DNA from 4 places in the Ligilactobacillus sp. JN-6 (Y).1 genome. Region 1 is predicted to be linked to each of the others. Evidence: predicted binding sites of a transcription regulator. Region 1 holds the regulator's gene; each other region holds the start of a gene.
What was found. The regulator CtsR, encoded in region 1, represses protease genes until heat stress. The targets are predictions, from matches to a motif close to TTGGTCAAAAAAGGTCAAANA.
Positions count from the first base shown of each region.

Region 2: the regulator CtsR is predicted to act here: its motif matches at 1,391-1,411, upstream of clpP (ATP-dependent Clp endopeptidase proteolytic subunit ClpP).
Region 3: the regulator CtsR is predicted to act here: its motif matches at 1,339-1,359, upstream of clpB (ATP-dependent chaperone ClpB).
Region 4: the regulator CtsR is predicted to act here: its motif matches at 1,868-1,888, upstream of AC3XNE_RS00145 (ATP-dependent Clp protease ATP-binding subunit).

Region 1 covers NZ_CM176599.1:183,150-187,897, reverse strand. Annotated here, with positions in the region: rRNA gene AC3XNE_RS00985 (23S ribosomal RNA) at 1-1,844, shown strand, start outside; rRNA gene rrf (5S ribosomal RNA) at 1,935-2,051, shown strand; tRNA gene AC3XNE_RS00975 (tRNA-Val) at 2,061-2,133, shown strand; tRNA gene AC3XNE_RS00970 (tRNA-Lys) at 2,141-2,213, shown strand; tRNA gene AC3XNE_RS00965 (tRNA-Leu) at 2,225-2,309, shown strand; tRNA gene AC3XNE_RS00960 (tRNA-Thr) at 2,317-2,389, shown strand; tRNA gene AC3XNE_RS00955 (tRNA-Gly) at 2,393-2,464, shown strand; tRNA gene AC3XNE_RS00950 (tRNA-Arg) at 2,505-2,578, shown strand; tRNA gene AC3XNE_RS00945 (tRNA-Pro) at 2,587-2,660, shown strand; tRNA gene AC3XNE_RS00940 (tRNA-Pro) at 2,745-2,818, shown strand; gene AC3XNE_RS00935 (CtsR family transcriptional regulator) at 3,125-3,592, shown strand; gene AC3XNE_RS00930 (ATP-dependent Clp protease ATP-binding subunit) at 3,696-4,748, shown strand, end outside.
Region 2 covers NZ_CM176599.1:1,796,593-1,801,340, reverse strand. Annotated here, with positions in the region: gene rpoN (RNA polymerase factor sigma-54) at 1-1,013, opposite strand, end outside; tRNA gene AC3XNE_RS08290 (tRNA-Arg) at 1,102-1,173, shown strand; gene clpP (ATP-dependent Clp endopeptidase proteolytic subunit ClpP) at 1,488-2,081, shown strand; gene whiA (DNA-binding protein WhiA) at 2,137-3,090, opposite strand; gene AC3XNE_RS08275 (gluconeogenesis factor YvcK family protein) at 3,154-4,173, opposite strand; gene rapZ (RNase adapter RapZ) at 4,170-4,748, opposite strand, start outside.
Region 3 covers NZ_CM176599.1:2,094,539-2,099,286, forward strand. Annotated here, with positions in the region: gene pepT (peptidase T) at 1-1,040, shown strand, start outside; gene clpB (ATP-dependent chaperone ClpB) at 1,472-4,090, shown strand; gene AC3XNE_RS09770 (YjzD family protein) at 4,137-4,325, opposite strand; gene dnaE (DNA polymerase III subunit alpha) at 4,517-4,748, shown strand, end outside.
Region 4 covers NZ_CM176599.1:19,872-24,619, forward strand. Annotated here, with positions in the region: gene ptsP (phosphoenolpyruvate--protein phosphotransferase) at 1-950, opposite strand, end outside; gene AC3XNE_RS00135 (phosphocarrier protein HPr) at 950-1,216, opposite strand; gene AC3XNE_RS00140 (hypothetical protein) at 1,561-1,755, opposite strand; gene AC3XNE_RS00145 (ATP-dependent Clp protease ATP-binding subunit) at 1,942-4,167, shown strand; gene AC3XNE_RS00150 (DUF1827 family protein) at 4,338-4,619, shown strand.

The DNA.
Region 1 (4,748 bases):
GTGGGATCGCACAGACAACTAGGATGTTGGCTCAGAAGCAGCCACCATTCAAAGAGTGCGTAATAGCTCACTAGTCGAGTGATCCTGCGCCGAAAATGTAACGGGGCTAAACACATTACCGAAATTGTGGATCCGACCGTCAGGTCGGGTGATAGGAGAGCGTTCTAAGGGCGACGAAGCCGGACCGTGAGGACCGGTGGAGCGCTTAGAAGTGAGAATGCCGGTATGAGTAGCGCAAGGTCAGTGAGAATCTGACCCACCGTAAGACTAAGGTTTCCTGGGGAAGGCTCGTCCTCCCAGGGTCAGTCGGGACCTAAGCCGAGGCCGCAAGGCGTAGGCGATGGGCAACAGGTGGAGATTCCTGTACTGGACCGGTCTGTTTGAGCGATGGAGGGACGCAGGAGGCTAACGGAGCGTGCAGCTGGAAGTGCACGTCCAAGCAGCGAGTTGCAGGACGAGTCAAATGCTTGTCCTGGCGGAAGATGAGCTGTGATGGGGAGCGAAATTTAAGTAGCGAAGGAAGTCAGGTCACACTGCCGAGAAAAGCTCCTAGCAAGGATCGGTCCACCCGTACCGCAAACCGACACAGGTAGTCGAGGAGAGTATCCTCAGGTGAGCGAGTGAACTCTCGTTAAGGAACTCGGCAAAATGACCCCGTAACTTCGGGAGAAGGGGTGCTGGTCTGACGACCAGCCGCAGTGAATAGGCCCAGGCGACTGTTTATCAAAAACACAGGTTTCTGCAAAATCGTAAGATGATGTATAGGGGCTGACGCCTGCCCGGTGCTGGAAGGTTAAGAGGATGAGTCAGCGTGAGCGAAGCTCAGAATCGAAGCCCCAGTAAACGGCGGCCGTAACTATAACGGTCCTAAGGTAGCGAAATTCCTTGTCGGGTAAGTTCCGACCCGCACGAAAGGCGTAACGATCTGGGCACTGTCTCAACGAGAGACTCGGTGAAATTATAATACCCGTGAAGATGCGGGTTACCCGCGACAGGACGGAAAGACCCCATGGAGCTTTACTGTAGCTTGATATTGGGTGTTGGTGCAACTTGTACAGGATAGGTAGGAGCCGTAGAACACGGGACGCTAGTCTCGTGGGAGGCAGTGGTGGGATACTACCCTCGTTGTATGAACACTCTAACCCGCGCCGGTTGATCCCGGCGGGAGACAGTGTCTGGTAGGCAGTTTGACTGGGGCGGTCGCCTCCCAAAAGGTAACGGAGGCGCCCAAAGGTTCCCTCAGAATGGTTGGAAATCATTCGCAGAGTGTAAAGGCAGAAGGGAGCTTGACTGTGAGACTGACAAGTCGAGCAGGGACGAAAGTCGGGCTTAGTGATCCGGTGGTCCCGCATGGAAGGGCCATCGCTCAACGGATAAAAGCTACCCTGGGGATAACAGGCTTATCTCCCCCAAGAGTCCACATCGACGGGGAGGTTTGGCACCTCGATGTCGGCTCATCGCATCCTGGGGCTGTAGTCGGTCCCAAGGGTTGGGCTGTTCGCCCATTAAAGCGGTACGCGAGCTGGGTTCAGAACGTCGTGAGACAGTTCGGTCCCTATCCGTCGCGGGCGTAGGAAATTTGCGAGGATCTGTCCTTAGTACGAGAGGACCGGGATGGACACACCGCTGGTGTACCAGTTGTCTTGCCCAAGGCAGCGCTGGGTAGCTAAGTGTGGTCGAGATAAACGCTGAAAGCATCTAAGTGCGAAACTCACCTCAAGATCAGATTTCCCATTCCTTTCTGGAAGTAAGACCCCTGAGAGATGATCAGGTAGATAGGATGGCAGTGGAAGTGCCGCGAGGCATGGAGCGGACCATTACTAATCGGTCGAGGACTTGACCACAGAGTGGCGCAGGACTCGGTAAAAGCAGCGAGCAAGGATGAATGTTAGTCAGTTTTGAGGGAGCGGATCTCTCAAAGAAAGAAATACGAGTGCGGTGGTGCGGGCACGAAGGCTACACCTGTTCCCATGCCGAACACAGCAGTTAAGCTTCGTCACGCCGAGAGTAGTTGGGGGATCGCCCCCTGTGAGGGTAGGTAGCTGCTGCGCTTGTTTTTTGGAGGATTAGCTCAGTTGGGAGAGCGTCTGCCTTACAAGCAGAGGGTCACAGGTTCGAGCCCTGTATCCTCCATTTTCTTGAGTCGTTAGCTCAGTTGGTAGAGCATCTGACTTTTAATCAGAGGGTCGACAGTTCGAACCTGTCACGACTCATTGCTTTTTTTGCGGGTGTGGCGGAATTGGCAGACGCGCTAGATTTAGGTTCTAGTGTTTTTTAACGTGGGGGTTCGAATCCCTTCACCCGCACCATTTTAATGCCGACTTAGCTCAGTTGGTAGAGCATCTGATTTGTAATCAGAGGGTCGGGCGTTCGAATCGTCTAGTCGGCATATGCGGAAGTAGTTCAGTGGTAGAACATCACCTTGCCATGGTGGGGGTCGCGGGTTCGAATCCCGTCTTCCGCTTCGCTGGAAGTCCAGTGAAGCACATTATAAATAAATTTATGCACCCATAGCGCAATTGGATAGAGTGTCTGACTACGAATCAGAAGGTTGTAGGTTCGACTCCTACTGGGTGCATTTTTTATCGGGAAGTAGCTCAGCTTGGTAGAGCACCTGGTTTGGGACCAGGGGGTCGCAGGTTCGAATCCTGTCTTCCCGATCACTATAGTATATTATGGATAACTTTATGACTGTTTGGAATTTGTCAGTGAAGTTGTCTTTTGTGTTATTTTTATATATTTAACGGGAAATAGCTCAGTTTGGTAGAGCGCCACGTTCGGGACGTGGAGGTCGCAGGTTCGAATCCTGTTTTCCCGATAATTTTAGACAGACGTCTTTGACGTTTGTCTTTTTTGTTTTATAATAGATTTCTTCCTTCAAAAGAAAGATTTTTAGTTATGTGCTGAGCGTTTTAGTTGCATCTTTTTGAAGCAAGTTTCATAATAACGAACTTACTAGGATTAAAGTAATTGCTGCACTTGCGTTGCCATAGCATTCTAATTAACCAGCCGGATCCGAAAATAATTTAAACAATTATGGCATTATCTTTGCAATTTGACGATGTTTCCATATATAATAATAGTCAATATTAGTCAAAGTTGGATAATAAGGAATGTGGTTTAAATGCAAAATCGCAATATATCCGATATTATTGAGAGGTATCTTAAGGGTATTTTAGCCGATTCGCAAAAGATCGAGATCAAGCGTTCTGAGATCGCGGAACAGTTCGATGTTGTTCCTTCTCAAATCAACTATGTTATTAAAACTAGATTTACGATCCAAAACGGGTATTTAGTTGAAAGTAAACGCGGTGGTGGCGGCTACATTAGGATCGCTAAGGTCAATTTGATCGATGACACTGATGTTTTGGACCAATTGATCGCTCTTATCGGAGAAAGTATTACTTCTGGTAAAGCTTTGCAGATCATACAAAGTCTTTATGAGGATAAGTTGTTAACACAAAAAGAAGCAAACCTGGTATTGGCGACAATGGATCGGACCACCTTGGATTTTGCCGACAAACGTTTGGAAAACGCTGTTCGTGCGCGGATCTTGGTCAGTGTTTTAAATCGCTTAAGGTGTGCTGATTGATTTTTATTTGTGAGCGAGAAAAAGAGAAAGTAAAAGAGTCTTCTTTTTAAAAGGAAAGAGAATTTTACTTTGAAAGACCTGATTTATATGAGGGGGACTTGAAATGAATGAATCATATACTCCTAGTGCTAAGAGAGTTTTAGAACTCGCACAAGTCAATGCTAATGGCTTTAGGCATCAAGCTATTGGTACGGAACACTTATTGTTGGCTCTTGTTTCTGAAGAGCAAGGGATCGCACATAAAGTTTTAGCACAATTTGTGATCACGCCGACTGATGTTAAAGAAGAAATTGAGCGTTTGACAGGGTATGGTACGTTGAAAAGGCAAGCACCGGATAATTACTTGCCATATTCACCAAAGGCGAAGGGGATCTTGACACGTGCTGGTGCTCAAGCTGAATTATTGAATTCTGAAAAGATCGGCACTGAGCACATTTTATTGGCTTTGCTTGAAGATGATGATATTTTGTCGTCTCGGATCTTAGATAGCTTAAATATTGATATTAAGCGGATCCGCCAGACTATCTTTAGACAACTGGGGATCAGTCAAACCCAAGTTCGCAGAAATGCAAAGAAAAAAGACAAAGTCGAAGGAACGCCAACGTTGGATGGCTTGGCACGTAACTTGAATGAAATGGCTGAAAATGGCCAGATCGACCCAGTCGTTGGACGGCAAAAAGAGGTCACTCGAGTCGTCCAGATCCTAAGTCGGCGTACGAAGAACAATCCCGTTTTACTTGGTGAGCCAGGTGTTGGTAAAACAGCGATCGCAGAAGGCTTTGCCCAGGAGATCATCAATGACAATGTGCCGGTAGAACTTGCTAGCAAACGTGTTATGATGCTGGACATGGGTTCATTAGTCGCCGGGACTAAGTACCGTGGTGAATTTGAAGACCGGCTCAAAAAGATCCTAGATGAAGTTTATCAGGATGGTAATGTTATTTTATTCATTGATGAAATGCATACTTTGATTGGTGCTGGCGGTGCTGAAGGTGCGATCGATGCTTCAAATATTTTGAAGCCGGCCTTGGCCCGTGGTGAAGTTCAAGTTATCGGTGCAACTACTTTAGATGAATATCAGAAATATGTTGAAACTGATGCCGCTTTGGAAAGACGTTTCGCAACGATCATTGTTGAGGAGCCTACTGCTGAAGAA
Region 2 (4,748 bases), 840 kb from region 1:
AAGGAATTAGCTACATCACGCAAAAGTAAGGGAACCATAGGCTGTGTAGGGTCAAGCAAAAACTCCTTCTGTCGTTTTATTATCTCACGCCCTACCCTTAATAAGGTCGAACCTCTTTGTTCAACATCGCGGTAAATTGTCGCAAATTCCCTTTTCTTATTTTCTGCATATTTTTTCACTTGCGGATCATCAGAGCTTATCATTTCATTAAAATAACCATCTCTGAAAATAACTTTAGGCAATGTTTGCTTAGTAGCTTTGACGTCCATCTCAGTGGCACTAATCTTTTTCAAAATTAAGTCTGGTTGAATATAACCGATCTCATCTTGATTATATTCCGATCCTGGAGCCGGCGAGAGGGTTTGGACATAATCCAGAATTGCCTGGACCTGCGCCAAGCTGATTTCATATTTTTTTGCCAACTCTTTCCATTTGCGATCGACAAATTCATGAAAGTCATTTTGTAAAATCTCTTCGGTGAACTCTGGGGCGAAATCGTCATTTCTAGTTTGCAGTATCAAACATTCCTGCAAATTTCTCGCTCCCACACCAGGAGGATCCAAACTTTGCAAAAGCGTCAAGGCATCGATCAATGTGATCTTATCTAGCAGTTCACTTTGCAAAAGATGATCGAGGTCTAAGTCCAAATAACCGTTAGAATCTAAATGATCCACCAGAAAGATGACCCAACCCCGCAGAGGAGTTTTTCTCATTGTCAGGTGTATTTGATCTAATAAGTAATCAAACAAAGACTGCCCTTGTCTGGAAGCAGTATATTCTGTCCAGTCAGTTTCACTGTTTGCCGCTTGAGACGCGCTGATCACACTAGAACTAACGTTGCCTTTTCTCGGATTCACTATCATAAATGGGTTTTCTAATTCTTGCTGCTTTAAAAAGTTTTGCAGCTCGTCTGCGCTAAACTTAAGCATTCGGATCGACTGCTGCATTTTTTGAGTCATTGCCAATTTTTGAATTTGATTTTGTTGTTGACCCAGATCTTGTCGCAGTGCCATGGTAACTTCTCCTTTTAAAATTTATTAAATTGTTTTCCATAAATTCATCTTGTAATTTAACACCATTTAAGTTAATATATATAAGTACGCGCCGGTAGTGTAATGGATCGCACACAAGATTCCGGTTCTTGTAATCAGGGTTCGACTCCCTGCTGGCGCATATATACTATACATAATATATCATTGAACATTGTAAGCCTTGATTTCAAAGGCTTTTTCTTTTTGCATTTTTACTGAATATCACGTGTTTTTAAAAAAAGTGAGCCATATGTGAGCCACAAAACACACCAGTAACCAAATAAAAAGACTAACAAAAGCCTTTTATTTCATTATTCTACATTGTAGCATATTAGACCGGTCAAAAAAATAATGCTTAAAGTTTGACCTTTTTTGACCTATAAGGTAAACTGTAAATCAAGGTCATGGGAGAGAATTCCATGCAATCAATATAAGAAGCAGGAGGTATTTATTACTATGAATTTAGTACCCACAGTTATTGAACAGTCTCCACAAGGGGAACGTGCTTATGACATTTATTCACGTCTTTTAAAAGATAGGATCATTATGGTTTCAGGTGAAGTTACCGATGATATGGCTAATGCCGTTATCGCGCAATTACTTTTCTTAGATGCACAAGATTCTGAAAAAGATATCTACATGTACATCAATTCACCTGGTGGTTCTGTTTCAGCTGGGCTGGCTATCTATGATACAATGAACTTCGTAAATTCCGATGTTCAAACTATCGTGCTAGGGATGGCTGCTTCAATGGCATCGATGCTGTCAACTGCAGGCGCCGATGGCAAACGTTTTGCATTGCCAAATTCTGAGATCTTGATCCATCAGCCATTAGGCGGTGCTCAAGGTCAATCAACTGAAATTCAGATCGCTGCTGAGCATATCTTGAAGACACGTAAATTGATCAACAAGATTTTAGCAGAAAGAACTGGTCAAGATATCGAAACTATCAATCGTGATACCGAACGGGATAACTTTATGACAGCTCAAGAGGCTGTTGACTATGGTTTGATCGATGGCATTATGACAAATAAAAAGAAAGCTGAATAAGTTCATACAAAAAAGAGGTATAGCTCACATTGAGTCATACCTCTTTTTTGTACCATCAAACATTCTGATCAGCGTAAGTCCCGTCTTTTATTTTACCAGCATACTCATTTATTTTGCGCAAACGATGATTTACACCGGACTTAGATATCGGGCCACCTTCTACCAAGTCACCCAACTCTTTTAAACTTACTTCAGGATGGGCGACCCGTGTAATGGCAACCTGTTGTAATTTTACCGGCAATTTATTTAAACCAACTATGTCATCGATCAGTTTAATATTTTCGATCTGCCTAGTCGCTGCATCGGCAACTTTGTTTAAATTTGCATTCTCACAGTTCACGATCCGATTGACCGAGTTACGCATATCACGCATGATACGAATATCTTCAAACTTCAACATTGAACTTGTGGCGCCTATCAAGGACAAGAAATCAGCAATCTTTTCACCCTCCTTCAAATAGGTGATGTAGCCACTTCGACGCTCTGTTTTGCGTGCATTCAAATGATAATGGTTCATCATTTCGCAAATAGAATCGTTATGCTCCTCATACAATGAATAAATTTCTAGGTGGTAACGACTCTTTTCAGGATTGTTCACCGAACCTGTTGCTAAAAAGGCTCCCCGTAAATAAGAACGAACTGGCCCATCAGTTGTTAAGAAGTCTTTATTCACAGTCTGCTTGATCTGCAAACCATCAATAATATCCAAATCATGTAAAACTTCACTGCTTCCAGAACGCAGACGAACGATATAAAGGTTATTTTTCTTTAATTTCATTTTACGTCTGACTATCAATTCACTTTTGATCCCATAAAATCTTTCTAACAACCAATATATCCTACGAGCTGTTGCAGGGTTTTCTGTTTGAATACTCAATACAAATTGGTGATCGATCAAACTTAAAGCACCGTTCATCCGGATCAAAGCAGTCAACTCAGCCTTCCCGTTTTTATCACGGTTGACTTCTAAGGTGGTCAACTCTTTTTTTACATCACTGGCATAAGACAATACCTTGGAACCTCCTTTCGTCAAAATTAAAAGCGAACCATCTAACTTCTACTTTTATTTAACTCAATTAAACCCGTCGACTGCCCAGGAATTTGGACGTCCTGTTAGTCGTATCAATTCATCAACGACTTTTCTTTCATTATGAAAAACGCCACGATCTCTTAATTCCAAAAAATCATCAGAGATCACACGACAATTTTGTTCACGCAAACCGTTAAAATCATAGCTAACTTGATCTAAAATTTCATTATACTTTTGATAATCCAGATAATTCTGGGGAACTTTTTCCGTGTTTACCAATACAGTGTCAATAAAATTTTTATGCAAATGATGATTTAATACTCTCACATGATCAGCATCCGTAAACTTTTCGGTCTCACCTTTTTGTGTCATGATATTGCAGATGTATACAACTTCTGCTTTAGTGTCGCAAACAGCTCGCCCTACATTTTCAATCATTAAATTGGGCAAAATACTAGTGAATAAGCTCCCTGGGCCTAACACGATCTGATCTGCCTGCATAATAGCATTGATCACTTCCGAACGAGCTTCAGGTTTAGTACCATCATTGCTAGTGACCCAAACTTTTTTGACATGTTTCTCAGCAGCTGTGATCTCTGCTTCTCCGGACAACTGGGTCCCATCATAAAACTCCGCATTGAGCACCAAAGGAACACTAGCTGCGGGATAGACATTGCCATCGATCCTCATTATCTCTGAAAGTTTTTGAACCGCAGAAAAAATATCATTGTCATTCATCTCAGATAGCGCCGCGATGATCAAATTCCCGATCGCATGACCAGAGAAAAACTGATCCTTAGTATCAAAGCGATACTGAAAAATATCTTTATAGATCTGAGGGATGTCAGATAAAGACACTAGAACGTTTCTAATGTCACCAGGAGGCACGACATTGATGTAGTCCCTTATCTGACCGGAAGAACCTCCGTCATCTGCTACTGTAACAACTGCGGTAATATCAGCATTTCTTTTACGTAATCCGCGTAAGACCACAGGTAAGCCTGTCCCTCCACCGATCACAACTATTTTGGGACTTTGACTGTTTCTATTGCAATTACTCATGATCGGTTAACAGTCTCCTTCCGCTTATTCATGTCGCGGTGTGAGATACGCACCGGATATTTTTTCTTTAATCTTTGACCGATCAAATTAGTCAAAGCCACTGACCGGTGCTGACCGCCAGTACAGCCGATCGCAATAACCACACTTGATTTTCCTTCTTTCACATAACCAGGGATGATCGATTCAAGCAAATGAGCAAACTGTTCATAAAAGCTTTGGGCTCCACTTGAATTCATAACATAATCTTCAACGGGTTTATCCAGACCAGTCTTGTCTTTCAACTCCGAAACATAATAAGGATTAGGCAAGAAACGAACATCCATTACGATATCTGCATCGATCGGCAGCCCATACTTAAATCCGAATGACAAAACTTCAATATGAAAGGGAGTGTCTTTGCCACTTTCAAACGTATGAAATATTTCTTCCCGCAACTGACGTGGCGATAAGTTAGTTGTGTCGATGACCAACTGCGCTTGTGTCCTGATTTCCGCCAACAGTTCTCGTTCTTTTATGATTCCATCTAATAAACGGCCTTCACGCGCCAACGGATGCGCTCTTCTTGTTTCTTTATA
Region 3 (4,748 bases), 540 kb from region 1:
GTAACTTACCTGCCGATAAAAAAGCAAAAAAGGTCGGCTTCATTTCCCACATCGATACGGCAGACTTTAATGCTAAAAATGTATCACCTCAAGTTATCGAGAATTATGATGGTCAATCAGATATCAAACTGGGGAATAGTGGTTATTCGTTAACAACTGACGAGTTTCCTAATTTAAAGAATTACAAGGGCGATAATTTGATCACTACCGATGGCAATACATTATTAGGTGCTGACGATAAGGCCGGAGTGACAGAGATCATGACAGCCGTAGAATATTTGGTCAAACACCCAGAAATAAAACATGGCGAAGTGGAAGTTGCTTTTGGTCCAGATGAAGAGATCGGAACAGGTGCCGACCGTTTTGAAGTTGATGAATTTGGTGCAGACCTTGCTTACACCGTTGATGGTGGGCCTTTAGGACAATTGGAATACGAAACTTTTAATGCTGCTCAGGCTACTATTCGTTTTGTTGGTAAAGACGTTCATCCTTCAGAGGCTAAGGGTATTATGATCAATGCCTTAAAGTTAGCCGTTGAGTTTGAAAACCATTTGCCAAGTGCTGAAGTGCCAGAAAGAACCGAGGGACGTCAAGGCTTCTTCCACTTGTTGAGTATCAATGGTACTGTTGACCAAGCTAAAATGACTTATATTATTAGAGACCATGACCGTAGTAAGTTTGAAGAGCGTAAGCGATTGGTCAAAAATATTGTGGCAAAGATGAACGAACAATTTGACGAACAACGTGTTATTTTGGACATGAAAGACCAATACTATAATATGCGTGAGGTTATCGAAAAAGATATGACTGTTGTCGATCTCGCTAAAGAGGCGATGGAAGACCTTGAAATTAAACCGCTGATCGCTCCCGTGCGTGGTGGAACTGACGGATCGAAGATCTCTTTTATGGGGTTACCAACCCCTAACTTGTTTGCCGGTCCAGAAAACATGCACGCGAGGTTCGAGTATATCTCTGAACAAACAATGGAAAAGGCAACCGATGTTGTTTTGCAGATCGTAAAATTAGTTAGTAAAGGCTAGTGCTTTTATAGGCTATTAGGAACTTTCTGAATTAGTCTTGATAGACATTTTCAGTGACACTGTTATTAGTTTGTTGCCTGATCCTGAGTCCTAAAAGGTTAAGTAATTATTTGCCTAATGTAAATGATAAAGATCTATATCAAAACTTGGTATAGGTCTTTTTTGATAAAGTTTAACTAATTTGACTAAAAAGATAACAATTTATGGCTTAGCTATTTTATGCTGTCTTTTAATGATTTTGTTGGTCTAAGGCATTAACTTTATTTTAAAAAAGGTGTTTAATCGTTGATATAACAATTTGGTCAAAGAAGGTAAGACTTTTTACTAGCATCTGTTTTGATATCTTGTATAATGGAGACAATGAGTGAATTGCTAAACTGAAAACAAGTAAACTGAAAATAAATGAAAAATGAACAGAAGGGACGAAGTGCATGAATAACGATAGTTTGACAAATGCAGTGCAAGAAGCGATCGGTCAGGCACAGCAAATAGCAATGACACGTAAGCACCAAGAGATCGATGTGGTTCATTTATTTAAATTCCTGTTCCAACCTGGTGAATTTGCGGCTGATTTATACCAAAAGGCTGGACTTAATGTTGATGAATTTGAAAAAGAGATCGATCAACAACTAGACAAGATCGCAATAGTTTCTGGTAATGTCGCTTATGGCCAAACGGTCAGTCAAAATTTAGCCCAACTACTGCAAAAAGCAGACCAATTAAAACAAAAGTTAGGCGACGAGTATATTGCTATTGATACGCTCGTTTTAGCACTTATGCAATTACAGTATCATCCGTTAACTGAATTTTTAAAACATAAGGGCGTTACTGAAGAAAAGTTGCAGGCAGTCATCGATGATTTGCGAGGAGGAGAACACGTGACATCTAAGGACCAAGAAGCGCAATATAAGGCATTAGAAAAATATGGAACGGATTTAGTTAAAGAGGCACGGTCTGGTAAACAAGATCCAATTATTGGCCGTGACGAAGAAGTCCGCGATGTGATACGGATCCTTTCACGCAAGACAAAAAACAATCCTATTTTGATCGGTGAACCAGGAGTTGGTAAAACAGCGATCATCGAAGGATTAGCCCAACGGATCGTTAAAAATGACGTCCCTGCAAATTTAAAAGACAAAACTATTTTCTCTTTGGATATGGGTTCTTTGATAGCGGGTGCCAAATATCGTGGAGAATTTGAAGAGCGACTAAAATCGGTCCTTAAAGAAGTTAAGAAAAGTGAAGGGCAGATCATCTTATTTATTGATGAGATCCATAACATTGTTGGTGCAGGAAAAACAGAAGGAAGCATGGATGCCGGCAATCTTTTGAAACCAATGCTTGCTCGGGGAGAACTGCATTTGATCGGTGCAACTACTCTGGATGAATATCGTGAGAATTTAGAAAAGGACAAAGCGCTCGAGCGTCGTTTTCAGAAAGTGCTTGTTCAGGAACCAACTGTGGAAGATACGATCGCGATTTTGCGGGGGTTACGAGAAAGATATGAGATCCATCATGGCGTTCGGATCCATGATAATGCATTGGTTGCAGCTGCGACACTTTCAGACCGGTATATCACGGATCGTTTCTTACCAGACAAAGCAATCGACCTGGTAGATGAGGCCTGTGCTGAGATCAGAGTCGAAATGAATTCTGTTCCGACTGAACTAGATCAAATTAACCGTACCGTCATGAGGCTTGAGATCGAGGAAGCCGCATTAAAGAAAGAAACTGATGATGCTTCGAAGAAACGTTTGACTGACGTCCAACAGGAACTAGCTAACGCACATGAAAAAGACAATCGGTTAAAAATGCGGTGGGAAAGTGAAAAAGAGGACATCCAAAAAGTCAGTGACAAGAAATCTGAGATCGATCAAGCTAAGCATCAATTAGAAGATGCTGAAAACCAATACGATTTAGAAAAAGCAGCTAAATTGCAGCATGGCACTATCCCACGTCTTGAAAAAGAATTAGCAGGCCTAGAGAAAGGCGACCGGCCGGATGATTGGTTAGTTGAAGAATCGGTCACTGAAAATGAAATTGCTGAAGTTGTTAGTCGGTCGACAGGGGTGCCAGTTTCTAAATTAGTCGAAGGTGAACGGCAAAAGCTGCTTCATTTGTCTGATAGTTTGCATAACAGGATCATTGGTCAAGATGAAGCTGTGGACGCAGTTTCTGATGCAGTTTTACGTTCACGAGCCGGTTTGCAAGATCCATCGAAACCATTAAGTTCATTTATGTTCCTGGGTCCAACTGGTGTTGGTAAAACAGAATTGGCAAAGGCACTAGCTGAAAATTTGTTTGATTCTGAAAAGCATATGGTGCGTTTAGATATGAGTGAATATATGGACAAGATCTCAGTTAGTCGCTTAGTTGGAGCCGCCCCTGGATATGTTGGTTATGAAGAGGGCGGGCAGCTTACGGAAGCTGTTCGTCGTAATCCGTATACGATTATTTTGTTAGACGAAATTGAAAAAGCACACCCAGATGTTTTTAATATTTTACTGCAAGTGTTGGATGATGGTCGTTTGACCGATAGTCAGGGCCGGACGGTCGACTTTAAGAATACTATTATGATCATGACCTCTAATTTAGGATCAGACATTTTGTTGGATCAGGTCGCCGAAGATGGAAAGATATCTGAAGAAACACATTCTGCCGTCATGAAATTAGCTCAAAGCCACTTTAAACCCGAATTTTTAAATCGTGTGGATGATATTATTATGTTCACACCATTGTCTATGGATGCCATCAAACAGATCGTTGATAAATTTATCGGCTTACTATCAGATCGCTTGGCGGACCAAGAGATTTCCTTAACGATCACTGATGCGGCTAAAGAATGGTTAGCTAAAAATGGTTATGAACCTGCATACGGGGCTCGGCCTTTGCAACGTTTCATTACTGACCATGTTGAGACACCCTTAGCTAAGCAGATCATAGCTGGTAAGATCATGCCGAGATCAACAGTTGAGATCAGCTTAGGAGGACAAGAAAACCTGATCTTTAACGCACAAGAAAATAGCAAAGTAAACGAAACAATGAATTAAAAAGTTAAAATGGCAGTAAAAAAGCGTTGCATTAAGCAACGTTTTTTTATTTAGTATTATAATTTTTTGGTTTTAACATAGGCGCGATCAGGTTGATCACAACAAGGCTGCCAATCATTGCGACTACAAGGCTCATTGTAACATTGAAAACCCCACCAGTTAAAGCAGAGACAATATAGCCCAGTACCAGACCATAAATTGCACTCCAAAAGAGCAAAGTGAGCTGTTTAAGCATTTCATTCACCTCTCATTAATTAGTAGTTTAGCACAAAAATGAAAAAATAAACATATATTTTAAACGAGTTTAAGCCGAAATATTTCTGCGATTTTTGATAAAGTTGCATATTAAAAGTGGGAATGTTTTTGAAGGTAGTTGAAAATTTGAGTATAATTAACTTAACAAATAAAAGAGGAAGGGGGAGTACAATGTTTAGTCCACTACAAGTTATAAGTTGTTATAGTTTGTTGCACAGTCCGCTTAAGATTTCGGAATTGGTAAAAAAAGCCAGTGAACTAGGGTATCAAGCACTGGCTCTCACTGACATTAATGTTATGTACGGTGTTTTGGACTTTTATAAGGCCTGCCAAACTCATCATATTAAACCGTTATTGGGTTTAACTTTACAATTGGACGATAGCAAGCAAGATGACGCGACAA
Region 4 (4,748 bases), 160 kb from region 1:
TCAAACTGATCATCTTCAGATGGCAATTCAGAAGCATCCATGTACAAAAATTCAGACCTAAACAAGCCAACTGCTTCAGCACCATTGTCGTTAGCGCCAGCAACGTCTTTTGGTGTACCAATATTTGCACCAAGAGTGACCTGCTTGCCATCAGCAGTTACGGACTGTTCGTCTTTTAACTGAGCCCATTGTGCTTTCTGCTGAGCAAAATCTTTAGCTTTCTTGTCATATTCTTTTAATTCATCATCACTTGGGTCAACCAAAGCATCACCATTGATACCATCGATGATCACTGTTTGATCAGCCTTGATATCATCAGTAGCTGTACCTGAACCGACGATCGCAGGGATCTCTAATGTCCGTGACATGATCGCAGAATGCGATGTCCGTCCACCGATATCAGTGATAAATCCCTTAACATATTTACGATCTAACTGGGCAGTATCAGATGGTGTCAGATCATGAGCCACAATGACAACTTCCTCGTTGATCAAAGCTGGACTAGGCAAAGTTACACCAAGCAAATGAGCTAATAAACGCTTAGTAACATCGCGCACATCTCCGGCACGTTCCTGCATATAAGCATTATCAGTCATGCCTTCAAACATTTCGATAAACATGTCTGTGACACTTTTGACTGCAGCTTCTGCATTAACCTTTTCATTCTTGATCTTATCACTGATCTGACCCAACATTTCTGGATCAGAAAGAATGGTCAAATGTGCCTCGAAAACTTCAGCCTCATCAGCACCCAAATTTTCAGCAGCCTTATCTTTAATGACCTCAAGTTCTTTTTTAGAAGCTGCAACAGCATCATTTAAACGGGCAACCTCAGCTTCAGGGTCATCAATTTTTGTTTCGGAAAATGATAAATCGGGTTGCACAAGCATGTAAGCTTTAGCTGCGGCAATACCATCACTGGCTGCTATCCCCTTCAACATTTTCGTCATTATTCAGCAAGTCCTTCCTTTTTCATTGTCTCAGCAACTGCTGTAATAGCGTCTGCTTCATCTGCACCTTCAGCAGAGATAGTTACGTCTGAACCTTGGCCAACACCCAAAGACATAACACCCATGATGGATTTCAAGTTAACTGATTTGTCATTGAATGCCAATGTGATATCAGAATTAAATTTGCTTGCTGCTTGTACCAACAAAGTAGCAGGACGAGCGTGAATACCTGTTTCTGCAATTACGTGAAAGTCTTTCTTTTCCATTTTAAACCATTCTCCTTTGAGTATATAAATTGTTGAGTTTGACCAGTGAAAAGTTAGACAAATTTTTCGAACACGTTTACATTTAAAAATGTCCCCAAAATGCTACTTTATGGTAAAACTCGCTAAAAAAATAATACCATGTATCATGTGATAAAACAAGTTTGTTTTAACGTCTAACGAAAAGCAGAGGCTTTTTAAAATACCAAATTGACAACCTGAAGAGAAAGTGGGTGCCTTAAAAATATCATGGGGCACAATTCTTGATTTTCATAGTTTTCATTCTTTTAAAATCGGTTTGTGCAATATTTATTTTTAAGAGGATCTTTGCTGCGCGATGTCTTTTGTTACTCGTGCTCAGACGCATGATCATAACGGTAGACTGCGCCACCACCCCTTTTTGCTGTCCCAACTACTTTTTTACGGTGTGAATATTCCATTAATGCTTTTTGAAAATCCATAAATTCATCAGTAGCGACCGCAAATTCTTCTATATCTCCCGCACGTAATTGCTCCAAAATTTGATGATAGTCCTTCGTCATATCTCGCTCTTCCTCCTTATAGAACTCGAATGTAATTATAGCATGAAAAACTAATATTTTTCTAAGCGTATAGCTTGAAGTTTTTTCAGAACTTTGTATAATAAAACTATGAAAGGTCAAAGAAGGTCAAAACACTTTTTGGCTTTCGACTAACCTGGATCTTACGAAAGGTCGTGAACAAATTATATGTTATGTCAAAATTGTCATCAAAATCCAGCTACTATCCATTTGACAACTAGTATCAACGGTCGACAAACTTCCATCGATCTTTGCCAAAGTTGTTACAAGAAGTTAAAGGACCAAGCTGGTAATAATGGCCGTTCCAGTTCAATGATGCAAGACCCATTCGGTTTTGGTAATTTGGACGACTTATTCCGGTCAATGTCTAGTGACCAACAAGGACCGCAAAGACAGGGACAAGTTCCGCCAACCCAAGCTGCTGGCGGTAATGGTCGGAATAATGGCGGCAATACGATCCTTGGGCAATATGGTCTTGACCTCACGGAAGAAGCACAAAATGGTCGTATCGACCCAGTGATCGGCAGAGATAAAGAAATCGAGCGCGTGATCGAGATCTTAAACCGGCGGACAAAAAATAACCCTGTTTTGATCGGGGAAGCCGGTGTTGGTAAAACAGCCGTTGTTGAAGGCTTAGCCCAAAAGATCGTCGACAACGATGTACCACAAAAATTACAAAACAAAAAAGTAGTTCGTTTAGATGTTGTTTCACTTGTTCAGGGTACGGGTATCCGTGGCCAATTCGAAGAGCGGATGAAACAATTGATGGAAGAGTTGAAAAAAGAGAAAAATACTATCCTCTTCATCGATGAGATCCACGAAATTGTAGGTGCAGGTAACGCTGAGGGCGGTATGGATGCCGGTAATGTTTTGAAACCAGCTTTAGCCCGCGGCGACCTCCAGTTAGTCGGTGCTACAACATTAAATGAGTACCGTACGATCGAAAAAGACGCCGCCCTAGCTCGTCGTTTACAACCTATCCAAGTTGACGAACCTTCAGTTGAAGAAACGATCAAGATCTTGCAAGGGATCAGCGGTAAATATGAATCTTATCATCACGTTAAGTTTTCTGAAAAAGCCTTAGAAGCCGCAGCTACCTTGTCAGACCGGTATATTCAAGACCGCTTCTTGCCTGATAAAGCGATCGACCTTTTGGATGAGGCCGGCTCAAAGAAGAATTTGACGATCCATACCGTCGACCCGGCAGTCATGGATGATAAAATCAACAAAGCGGAAGAAGAAAAACAAGCTGCTTTGAAAGATGAAGACTATGAAAAAGCCGCCTATTACCGTGATCAAGTCTCTAAGTTCAATAAGATGAAGGACAATTCGTCTTCAGACGAAGCAACTCCTGAGATCACTGAAAAAGACATGGAGAAGATCGTTGAAGAAAAGACTGATATTCCTGTTGGTGAATTGAAGGCTAAGGAACAATCACAATTGAAGAACTTGGCTAATTCACTTGAACAACATGTTATTGGTCAAGATAAAGCCGTTACTAAAGTTGCTCGTGCAATTCGTCGTAATCGTGTCGGCTTCAACAAGTCGGGACGCCCTATTGGTTCGTTCCTATTTGTCGGACCAACCGGTGTCGGTAAAACTGAAACTGCTAAGCAGTTGGCTCGTGAGCTATTTGGAACGGAAGACGCAATGATTCGGTTTGACATGAGTGAATATATGGAGAAATTCTCAGTGTCGAAATTGATCGGTTCACCGCCGGGCTATGTAGGCTATGAAGAAGCTGGTCAGTTAACTGAACAAGTTCGGCGTCACCCATATAGTCTGATCTTGCTAGATGAAGTTGAAAAAGCTCATCCCGATGTTTTGCACACATTCTTGCAGATCCTTGACGATGGTCGGTTGACGGACTCACAAGGTCGGACGGTTTCCTTTAAGGATACTATCATCATCATGACATCTAATGCTGGTAGCGGCGACTCAGTCTCCTCAGTTGGCTTTGGTGCTGAAGCCTCGGGTGAAACTCATTTGATCATGAACAACTTATCTCAGTATTTCAAGCCTGAGTTCCTGAACCGTTTCGACGGCATCGTAGAGTTCAACGCTTTGTCTAAGGAAAATCTTCATCATATCGTTTCCTTGATGTTAGATGAAGTTAACGAAATGTTGGCAGCTAAAGGGATCGAACTACACGTTACTGGGCCTGTTTCTGATAAATTAGTTGACCTTGGTTATGACCCGAAGATGGGTGCACGTCCATTACGTCGTGTTATCCAAGAGCAGCTTGAAGATAAGATCGCTGATTATTATCTTGACAATCCGGGTAATCAAAACTTATCTGCTCGGCTTGAAGACGGCGAGATCAAGATCACTAAAAATGATGGATCTGAACAAAAGTCTAACGAAGATAATAGTTCACAAAAAGACGATCAATAATTAGTATTGACACAACTACCCGTTTTTTGGGTGGTTGTGTTTTTTATTTAACGGTCTATTTGGCTCTCATTCTTCTTTAAAAAACTCTTTATTTTGGGTACTTAAAGTTTTTTCATTGGTAAATTTTAATATATAATATATTCAAAGAGATATACTGGGAGGGTTTTAAAATGATGAATTTAATTGATGTTACAAACAGTTATGCACGTGAGATCGATAAAGAATTAAGGACTTCACCTGCTCATTTTATTAAAGTATATACGCTGGGAAATTCGATCGTCGTTCACAAGAAAAAAGAAGGTTTCGATGAGATCGTGATCTCCAATAAGTTACGTTCCATCACAGACAGTGAACTAGATTTTGTTTTAGACCACCTTTTAGGCCAAGCTAAAGAGGAAGCCACGATCTCAAAGGCAGGTAAAGTTATCGAGATTCAAACTGGATTTAAATAAAACATTGGTCAGAGTGATCAAACTATCATTGCAGCAAGCAAAATACGCTACCTTCAACTTTGGACCATTGGTTCGGACTGTAGTTTGTTTTGCTTTTTTGTTTATCATTTTATGCTTTGCAAAATTCGT